One region of the Oceanobacter antarcticus genome, then DNA from elsewhere that is predicted to be linked to it. Evidence: riboswitches for the same ligand, from Rfam matches in the RefSeq annotation. Region 1 holds a riboswitch; the other holds the start of a gene.
The links. A riboswitch is a leader RNA that binds a small molecule or an ion and turns the genes downstream of it on or off. The one in region 1 is predicted to bind cobalamin.
Positions count from the first base shown of each region.

Region 1 (5,003 bases):
TCGGAAGCATGGGTTTGCACCGCGTAGGCACCTTCAACAATCGCTTGTCCATTACTGTTGTTGTCATCGCTCATACAGCCGCTCAGGGCCAGAGTGAGAGTACTGGCGAGCACCAGGTTAGTGCTGCTAATAACGTGTGTCAGGGGGGTCGGGTGGTTGGGCTGTTGGGTGAACATGGTGGATTTCCTTAGGGGTGATCTTATGGGGTTACTTGCAATAATCAGTGAGCATCAGAGCGAATAGCTCAGGTACAGCGTCCATTCCCGGCCGCGTGCCGGGCGACCGCTGAAGTCGCTAAAGGCGTTGTTAAACAGGTTGTGAATCCGTAGACCGGCGTTTGCCGGAGCCATTAATGGCTTGGATGCGTTTGAGTTGGCTGGCCACTGGTAGCGATAGTTGATGTTCCAGAGGCGGCGCTGGTCGCCGGGGACGCTGTTGTAGCGATCGAGATACAGATCGTCGGCCAGTTCTGCATGGAGGTCGACACTGTGATGCCGGGCTGCCATTGAGGACTGCCAGAGCAGTCCGGCGGTCAGCCGCAAGTGATAGATGCCGGGCAGGTATTTATGATCGAAGCCGACAATATCGCTGCGGGTCTGGCTATGGTAGTGGCTGCCTGCCAGCTGCAGCTGCCAGTAGCCTATGGTTGGTTCGAAACGGGCTGGTTCGACATTTGCTGGTGCGGAAGTGGTTGGTGCGGAAGTGGTCGGTGTGGCTGTATGGCTGGTGTCTCGGCCCAACTGACTCTGCAGTTGCCACTCCAGCCCGGTTATGCTGGCAGTAGTGGTATTTTCATAACGACCGGCACCGGTTGCCGGGTCGTATACAGGCACGATGGCGTTTTCCAGCTGGCGCTGAAACAGAGTCAAGCTGAACTGTTGTGAGCGCTGCTGCCAGCGTCCGTTCCAGCTGCCAGTCAACGTGGTGGTGCGGCTTTGTTCTGCTTGCAGCTCGTCGTTGCCTCGGGTCAGTCCGCGATTACCAAAACGTTCGTACAGACTGGGGATTCTTAACGCCTGCTTCCAGCTCAGTTGCAATTGGCCGCTGCTGTTATCGCCAATCCAGTATTGTTTGGCGCTGATCAGCCCGGATGGCCAGGATTGCTGCTGGTGGGAGCTGTCGCTGCTGTTATCAGCACTGTCGCTAGTCGAACGATCGACTGTTTTTAACCGGCTGTCTTGCTGGTGATGACTGCCGCTGAGGGTGACTTGACGGGTGCTGGCGCTGTTTTGCCATTGTGCCCGGCCACTCAGTTGCCTATGTCGCAACCAGGAGTACTGGTTGCAGTTGCTGCTGAGGGAATCGCAAGCGCTGGCTTCGCTGTCATTCAGGTAACGGCTTTGATAGTGCTGCTGGCTGATATTGATACTGCTGCCGAAATCCCAGGACTGCCATTGAACCTGACTGCCCAGCCTGGCTTCGCTGTGCTGGTAACGATAACGATTGTTACTGTCGACATAGCCAAACACGGCAGTGGGGTCGTAAAACCCCTGGCGGTCGAGTGAATGCCAGAGTTGCCAGTGTTGCCGAAAGCGTTGTCCCCAATTCCCCGACAATTGCATCCCCAGTTGCTTGCTGTCCAGGCGGGCACTGTTAATAGAAGAATTACGTGAATATTGAGGCAGTTGTTTGTGTTCGTCTTGCCAGTAAAGGCTGGCAAACAGATCTGGTTGTTGATACTTCAGCGTCAGTCGATCACGGCGATAAGCGGCGTTATTGAGCGCTTGTTGCTGTCCGGACGGTTGACGGGTGTCTTGCGGACTGGTCACCGGGTAGCGGTAGTTGTTATCGCTTTGCTGGTGGTCGAGTAACAGGTCGGCGGTGCGGTTGTTGGTGCGATGATTGCTGGTGCGATGATTGTTGGTGCGGTTTGATAATGACGAGAATAACAACGGCTGTTGCAGGCTCAGGGTGGCCGTGCCGTAGCTGCCTGCAGCGGCAAATATTTTGGTGGCGTTGGCTTGGTGGCTGCCGCTATGGCGAGTGATGATGTTAATCGTACCACCAATGGCTTCGTCGCCGATCAAACCGCTGTCGTCGGCATCGCTGCTGCTGGTGAGTATATCGACCCGTTGAATCGCAGCCAGTGGTACGGCATTCAGATCGTACTGACCGTACTGTCCATTGTTCACTGCGATACCGTCCACCAGCAAGCGGGTCTGCTTGGCGTCGGCCCCTTGCATCGATACCAGCACCGGATCTCCCAGGCCGCCCAGCGACTGGATTTGCAGACCGTTGATACGCCCCAAAAATTCACCGAGATTCTGATAGCCAGCCGCGAGTGCCTGTTGGTCATAGAGCTGGTAGCTGGCGTCGTCAGCGGGTTCTGTTTGGCCATAGACGACCAATTCGTCGTCTGCGGTAACGGTGTTTTCGGCGTATCCATGCAGGGAGAAAAACAGCAAAATCAGGGCCAGGCTCAACGGCCACGTCGTGATCCGCCACTGCCAGAGACGATGGCTGATGCCGCTGCGGACGACATAGTTACAGCGGACGGCATAGTTGCTGCGGACATAGTTGCAGGAAGGCAAAATCAATGTCATGGGAGTCCTGAATGCCGGGTCTAAATAAGACGGCAAGAGCAGGCAGGAGCAGACCGGGCAATAAACAACTCCGCTGAAAGCGGAAGACACCGTAGTGGTACAGCGGTTACGGATTTGCGCAAATCCCTCCCGCTGCCCTCCGCAACGTCGGTTGATTGGAACAGGCCGGTATCCGGGCTGACGACCTGAGCATCCTGTGCTCGTCAATAACGCCTTCCCACCCATGCAATCGGTATTGCGCGGCAGTGGCTGGTTTCCTGCTGTGGGCGGAAACCGGTTATTGAGTGGGTCGATCACCGTTGCGGGGGCAGCGCCGGTTTTTGCGTAAACGCATCACCGGTCTTCCCGTTTAACCCGAGGCTGAATGATTCAGCGGGCGGGCACCTGATTCTGAGCGCAGAGTAGCGGCGAGGGTCGCAGGCGTCAAGAAGAGAAACAACGGGCTCCCACGCTTCGTGTGGGAGCCGATCCGGGGGTTCCGCTCTGCGCCGTATTTTGACGTTGGAGCACAGGTGCACAGGCATGAGAGCTCAAGAAGAGAGCAATGGACGGGTTTTACAACGGCAGTTTGATCACAAAACAGGCACCATGGGGATCAGCGGGACGGTAATACATATCGCCCTGATGGTGAGTGGTGACAATAAAATAGGACACCGACAACCCGAGGCCAGTGCCAGTGCCGACTTCCTTGGTGGTGAAAAACGGTTCAAAAATGCGGCCGATCTGGTCGGCATCAACACCAGAGCCGTTGTCTTCGACAGAGATGCAGAGGAAATCGCCTTCACGCCAGGCATTCAAGCGGATGGTCGGTTGCCAGTTCGCTTCGGCAGTGGCTGGTTGCGCCAGCGACTGTTGCGCATTTTTGATCAGATTGACCAGTACCTGCTCAATTTCTCCAGGAATACAGGAGACATCCGGCAAGTGCTCCAGGGAGGCGGTTGATATATCAATATGATGTAGGCCAAGGTCGTTGCGGGCGACGGTCAGGGCATTATTAACCAGTTGGCTGACCGGCGTTTTTTCTTTGTGTTCATGGTTGCGGCGGGAGAAATTCAGCATGGTAGCGATAATCGCCGCCGCTCGTTCCCCGGCTTCACGCATGTGCTCCATCAGTTTGAAAACTTCCCGTTCTTCCAGGTACTCCTCCACCGCCCGGAGGTCGAGACTAAGCTTGGTGGCGGCCTCGTGGTTGGCTTTTAACCCGCTACCCAGACGGCGTTTGATATTTTGCAGGTTTTGCAGGATGGCAGCGAGCGGGTTGTTGATCTCATGGGCCATGCCCGCAGCCATACCTCCGACGGTGAGCATTTTTTCCGAGTGCACCATCATTTCTTCCAACTGCAGCCGCTGGCGAATGTCATCAATGCGCACAACAGCAACTGCAGCTTGTTGCTGATCCAGCGCGTACACCAGTGAGTCGGTGACCAATCCGGCTTCCAGGCTATCGAGTGACAACCGGCGCTGCAGGATTGGCGTATCCAGATCATCTCCCGAGGTCAGCCGCTGTCTGGCCCGTTTGAGCAGTGGTGCCAGTTCCGGGATCAGTTCATTTAATAAAAACCCGGCCAGTTCCTGACGACGCTTACCAAGCCAGATTTCGGCCTGGCGATTACACAATAACAAGCGGCCTTGCTGATCGAGGGCAAACAAGGCGGATGGCATGGCGTTGATAATGGCATCCATCAAGGCTTTGGTTTGTGCCAGCTGGCGCTCCATCGCGCTGCGAACGGTAATTTCATGTTCCAGGTCGCTGTTGATACGAGCGCTGTCACGCGCCAGTGTGGTGGCCCGATGGCGAGCACTTTCCGCCTGTTTATGGGCTCGTTCCAGGTCGGCATGGCGTCGATGCAGGTGCCAGTGGAGATCATTGAGGCTGTTGACCAAGGGTTGTAAATCCGGATCCTGACATTGGAACGGCGTGGTCGGGTCGTGATCGTGCTGTTGCGCAGTTTTGATTTGATCGCGCAGATCGGTGTAGGGCTGCTGTTGCCAACGTCGAATCAGCACGTACATGGCAAAAATCAATAGTGCGCTCAGAGCTGCGACAATCAGGCTGGTGCTGATGGTATCAGCCAAGTAATAGCCGGGTAAGAAGACACCATTGATGATACGAATCTCGAAATCGCCGTTAATGGTGCTTAGCCGTTGCTGATATACGCTGTTTTGGGGTGGCTCCGGGCTGATAGTGCGATCGACTGGTACTTGCATCACCAGCTGACTACTGTCTTGCGTCAGGCGAATGGAATCCACCTGATGATGGTGGGCAAAACTGTCGAGCAGTGCCTTGACGGCCATCAGGTCCAGTGGCTGTCGGTTAAGCTGAATGGTCAGGGTTTCGACCAGCAGTTGATTGATCTCCGGCACCAGATAGTTGCGTCCGATACGATCTGCGGTAGCGACATAGGCAATGGCGGCGAGAAAAAGGATCAAAATGACGGTGGTGATCAGCGCAGCCATGGT
Region 1 covers NZ_JBBKTX010000003.1:21,907-26,909, reverse strand. The annotation lists gene WG929_RS02980 (hypothetical protein) at 1-176, opposite strand, end outside; gene WG929_RS02975 (TonB-dependent receptor plug domain-containing protein) at 231-2,543, opposite strand; cobalamin riboswitch at 2,690-2,947, opposite strand; gene WG929_RS02970 (two-component system sensor histidine kinase NtrB) at 3,099-5,003, opposite strand, start outside.

Region 2 (5,003 bases), on a different contig from region 1:
TTGGCGCCATGATGGCCTTGCTGGTCTGCCTTGCTACGAGCCACATCATCACACAACGCCAGTAAGCGGTCATTTTCCTGGATCAGCGTACCAATAAGATTGTGATCCGGCCGTGCCATAATATGTTTACGGTGAGTTTCCCACACAGACAGCGTATTGATCAGCAGTTCCTGGATAACGTCACTGGATTCATCTTCCATCAGTCGTGCCAGCCGTTGTTCAAACAGCATGACGCTGACGTCGCGCTGGCTACTGGCTGAGCGGGGACTGATTCCGGCACCAATCATCAGATGATCTTTCATCATTCGCTGGCTGAGCATGACCAGACTGCCTGTCATTGTTGCGACAGTATTGTCCCTGCCAGCGGTGTAGGCGTTCTTTTTCGGTCGCTTGATCCAGAAAAACCAGATTAATGCGAGAAAGAAGATCAGAAGCATGTGAATTCCTCCGTGAATTCCCTCCAGCGTGACGATTAACCTTCACCGTCAAACGCGCTGGTGCTTATAAGCTTGGAGAGAACGACAGTCGGGTTATTTGATTGCTCTACAATGCAGCAAAAAATAGCGTGTACTAAGGTCGAAATCAACTAATGACCTTATCAATAGATATTTCTCGCAGTAACTGTCTGGATGGTCTGCCTTTCACCTCAACATGGCGGTATATGTCTGATTGTTTGACGCAGGGTCTGCGCTTGCTACTGCGGTTGCTCCCAGTCCCTCAATTTGAACTTGTGTAGGGGCAGTCCAAATCACTACGGATGCGCCTGGAGAGGCCCAGAGTGTCCACTTCCTCATAAGCGTTACTGATAATAAGCATAGCGCTGTTTTCTGCCGGATTACGTGTTTGCTGGTTGCTTTCTGTACAGATTGAGCGTTGAGTCTGATTTTTTAAATATCCTTGGAGATCAGTGAATTTTCTGCTGTGAAAGGCATCGGCTATGCAAGCATTGTCCTGTAGCGATTAGCCATCGTATGGAATTTGCTTTGCTGATATAGTCCACCGCTATCAAACAGGTGTCAGGCTGCCGTGGCGGCCTGATTTAATTGGGAATCCGGTGCAACTCCGGGACTGTACCCGCAACTGTAATTCTCTGGCCGTAACGGGCAGGGGAAAGTCAGATACCAGCCTGGGAATTGTTTGGCCGACATTCGGCGTGGGCGCGCTGTAATGTCTGGTCAATAAATGATTCTGTCTCTTGAATTTTGTTCGTGCGGGAATACACGAGCCATCTCCTTTCCCTGTTGATGCAGTTTGTCGACAGTCGACGGTGTTGGATGGTAATCCTGGGCATGAACTCTTGTTATCTGGTGCTTCCATGGTTGGCTGTTCCGGTCTGGTGGTTGACGAGCTGAGGCTCACGATTGATCAGCAACCGATTCTGAAATGTATCTCTTTTTCACTGCCTGCCGGTTCCGTGCTCGGTGTGCTTGGCCCGAACGGTGCGGGCAAGACCAGTTTGCTGCTGGCGTTGTCGGGTCAGTTAACTGGACAGATAACGGCGACTACGCTGGCCTGGCAAGATCGGCCATTGTCCGATTACAGCCTGAATCAGCGTGCCCGGCGTATCGCGGTTGTGAACCAGCTGAACGATGCGGTCTTTGCCCTCAGTCTGCGGCAAATGGTACGCATGGGGTTGTTGCCGCACCAATCCTTGTTGGGACGGCAGTCAGCAGCCGATGACGAGCGGATCGATCAGGCGCTGGAGCGTGTTGGCCTGGCAGAAAAATCAACCCGTGTATTTTCGACCCTGTCTGGCGGCGAGCAACAACGTGGTCTGATTGCCCGTGCCCTGGTGCAGCGGGCGGAACTGATTGTGCTGGATGAACCTGTTAACCATCTCGATGTGTATTTCCAGCACGATGTGCTGGCCTTACTGGGCCAGCTGGCACGTGATACCGGGCTGACGGTGGTCATGAGTCTGCATGACCTCAATTTGTCCGCGCACTACTGTGATCAGCTGTTGCTGTTGGAAAATGGCGAACAGGTGGCTTTCGGGACGCCGGACAGTGTGTTGGTGCCGGAGCGTCTAGAGCGTGTTTTTCGCTTGCCTTGTGCGGTTCGTCGCCACGACGACCGGGCGTTACGGGTAGATTTTTCACCCTTGCCCTTAACCGTTCAAACGCGGGATAAACGGCGATGAGGCAGCGTTGGTGGTGGTTGCTGGCCGTGGCGGTGTTATCACCGCTGGCTGCGCTGTTTTTTGGCTCTGCCAATTTGTCACTGGATACTGTTTGGCGTTGCCTCGTCGGTTTGCCTGTTGATCCACTGGATCAGTTGATTTTTACCGACTTGCGTTTGCCAAGAGTTGCTGCGGGGGTTTTGGTCGGTGCCGGGCTGGCGATTGCCGGAGCATCCTTGCAGAACGTCACACGTAATGGCCTGGCGGATCCTTACTTGTTTGGGGTGGTCGCGGGCGCCGGATTGGGTGCCAGTGTGGTCACGGTGCTGATGGGCTCGGCACTGGCCCAGCATCCGCTGCTGGCGGGGTTGCTGGGTTGGTTACCGACGGCAACCGCTTTGCCGATTGCTGCGTTTGGCGGTGCACTGTTTGCGGTGATGCTGGTACAGATACTGGCAGTCACTTCGTTTGCCCGCAGCTCCGAGCAGTTGTTATTGGGCGGCGTTGCCATTTCACTGATGCTGGGTTCGCTGACGCATTTTATTCTGTTTGTAGGCGAGCCGTTTGCGGCCAATAAAGTCTTGTTCTGGCTGATGGGCAGTCTTGCCAGAGTGGAAAGCAGTCATCTGTTGCTGCTCTTTCCCGTAGTGCTGATTTGTAGTGCTGTTTTATTGCTGTTGGGACGACATTTCGATGCCATGCTGCTCGGCGATGACAATGCCCGGACGCTGGGGGTTGATGCGGTTCGGTTGCGGGCCTTGGCACTGGTGATGTGCGCCGCTCTGACGGCAGCGGTGGTGGCCTACTGCGGTGGTATCGGTTTTGTTGGTCTGATGATTCCCCATATTGTGCGGCGTTGGCTGGGGGTGACGAACCGAACACTGATTCTGGGGTGTTTGTTACTCGGCAGTACCTTTCTGGTATGGGTTGATGTGATTGCCCGATCGGCGGTTGCCAGTCAGGAAATTCCCATCGGTATTATCACCTCGGCGATTGGTAGTGTGTTTTTTCTGATTGTTATGCGTCAGCGTTTGGCCTGAGCGGAGCCCGGTTTATGCAAGCTGTTCATTTTGATATTCAAGCTGTCGGGAATACCTGGCTGACACACATACAACAGCGGATTGATGAAAAAACCAAACCGTTGGGGTCGTTGGGAGAACTGGAAGGGTTGGCGGCCAGGCTGGCACAGATCCAGACTCAGACCCTTGATGGCGTTGCTGCTGGCCGTATTAGCATTGTCCGGCCGACCATGCTGGTGTTTGCAGCTGACCATGGCATTGCTGGTCATCCGATCAGTATTGCTCCGCAAACGGTGACCGAACAGATGGTTCGCAATTTCCTTGCCGGTGGCGCGGCGATCAATTGTTTTTGCCAGGCCAATGAAATGGCGCTGATGGTGATTGATGCGGGCATGATCAGCCCGGTCTGTTCGGATCATCCGTTGTTGTTGACGCGCAGGGTCAATGCCGGAACCGATGATTTCTCCCAGCATGCGGCGATGACAGCGGCGCAGTGTCAGCAAGCGCTGCGATATGGCGCTGACGTTGCCCGAGACCAGATCAGCGCCGGATCAAATGTACTGGGCTTTGGCGAAATGGGCATCGGTAATACCAGTTCCGCCTCGGCTGTGCTGGCGTTACTGGAAAATATAGCGGTAGACCGTGTGGTTGGGCGCGGAACCGGAATCAACGATGACCAGCTGCAGCTCAAGCGTGAACTGATTCATCAGGCCGTTCAGCGGATTCGATCCATGCACCCGGAGGTGACTGCTGACATTGCCATGCAGGAAGCTGGCGGGTTTGAAATTGTCCAGATGGTGGGGGCGATGCTGGCGGCGGCAGAGCAGCGGGTGACGATTCTGGTTGATGGTTTTATTGTGTCGGTGGCGGCACTGCTGGCTTGTCGTATGGCACCCAACTGCCGGGACTATCTGGTGTTTTGTCATCAGTCGGCTGAGTCGGCACATGGCTTGACGTTACAGGCGTTGAATGCACGTCCTTTACTGAGTCTTGGTTTGCGCCTGGGAGAAGGCACCGGTGCCGCATTGGCGCTGCCATTACTGCGGGCTGCGGCTGCGTTTTATAACGATATGGCGACCTTCGCCAGCGCCGGGGTGGAGGTGTAATGGCTGCGATGACCTTGCTGCTGCGACAACACGGGCAGCGCTTGCAGTTGGCGCTGGGTTTTTTGACCCGTTTGCCGATGAGCCGTCAGTTGCCATACAGCACGGACAATATGCACAAGGCGCTGGGCTATTTTCCCTTGGTGGGTTGGCTGCTGGCCGGGTTGCTGACGGTTGTGTTCCTGCTGGCTGAGGCCGGTCTGGGGACGCTGCCTGCGGTTTGTGTACTGCTGATCACCAGTTTGCTGTTGACCGGGGCGTTGCATGAAGACGGTCTGGCCGACTGTTTTGATGGTTTTTACGGCGGACTGGAGCAGCAGCACAAGCTCACCATTCTCAAGGACAGTCGGCTTGGCACCTACGGCAGCAGCGCCTTGATACTGGCCTTGCTGTTCAAGTTTGTCCTGCTGGTGAGTCTCGCAGGTCAGGGAGAATTGCTGCTGGCGCTGGTTATTGGTTATCCCTTCTCCCGTGCGCTGGCAATTACTCATGCACAAGATCTGCCTTATGTCTCGGCACCCGGCAGCAGTAAAAGTGATCCGCTGGCACAGCCGATGAATGCGGTCTTGTTGGCGCAGGTGCTGATAACCGGGACAATAGGCCTGTTGTGGTTGCCGTTCTGGTCGGCCCTGACGGTGATCGCTGCTGTTGTGGTAATGCGCCAGCTGCTCAAACAATGGATGCAAAAGCACCTGCACGGCTTCACCGGTGATTGTCTCGGTGCCGCCCAGCAGCTGCAGGAACTGTTGATCTATACGGTAT
Region 2 covers NZ_JBBKTX010000023.1:15,040-20,042, reverse strand. The annotation lists gene WG929_RS16595 (type IV pili methyl-accepting chemotaxis transducer N-terminal domain-containing protein) at 1-437, opposite strand, end outside; cobalamin riboswitch at 1,002-1,144, shown strand; gene WG929_RS16590 (ABC transporter ATP-binding protein) at 1,316-2,140, shown strand; gene WG929_RS16585 (FecCD family ABC transporter permease) at 2,137-3,159, shown strand; gene cobT (nicotinate-nucleotide--dimethylbenzimidazole phosphoribosyltransferase) at 3,174-4,244, shown strand; gene cobS (adenosylcobinamide-GDP ribazoletransferase) at 4,244-5,003, shown strand, end outside.
Region 2: it holds a riboswitch for cobalamin, as region 1 does, so the genes downstream of both, WG929_RS16590 (ABC transporter ATP-binding protein) here and WG929_RS02975 (TonB-dependent receptor plug domain-containing protein) in region 1, are expected to answer to the same signal.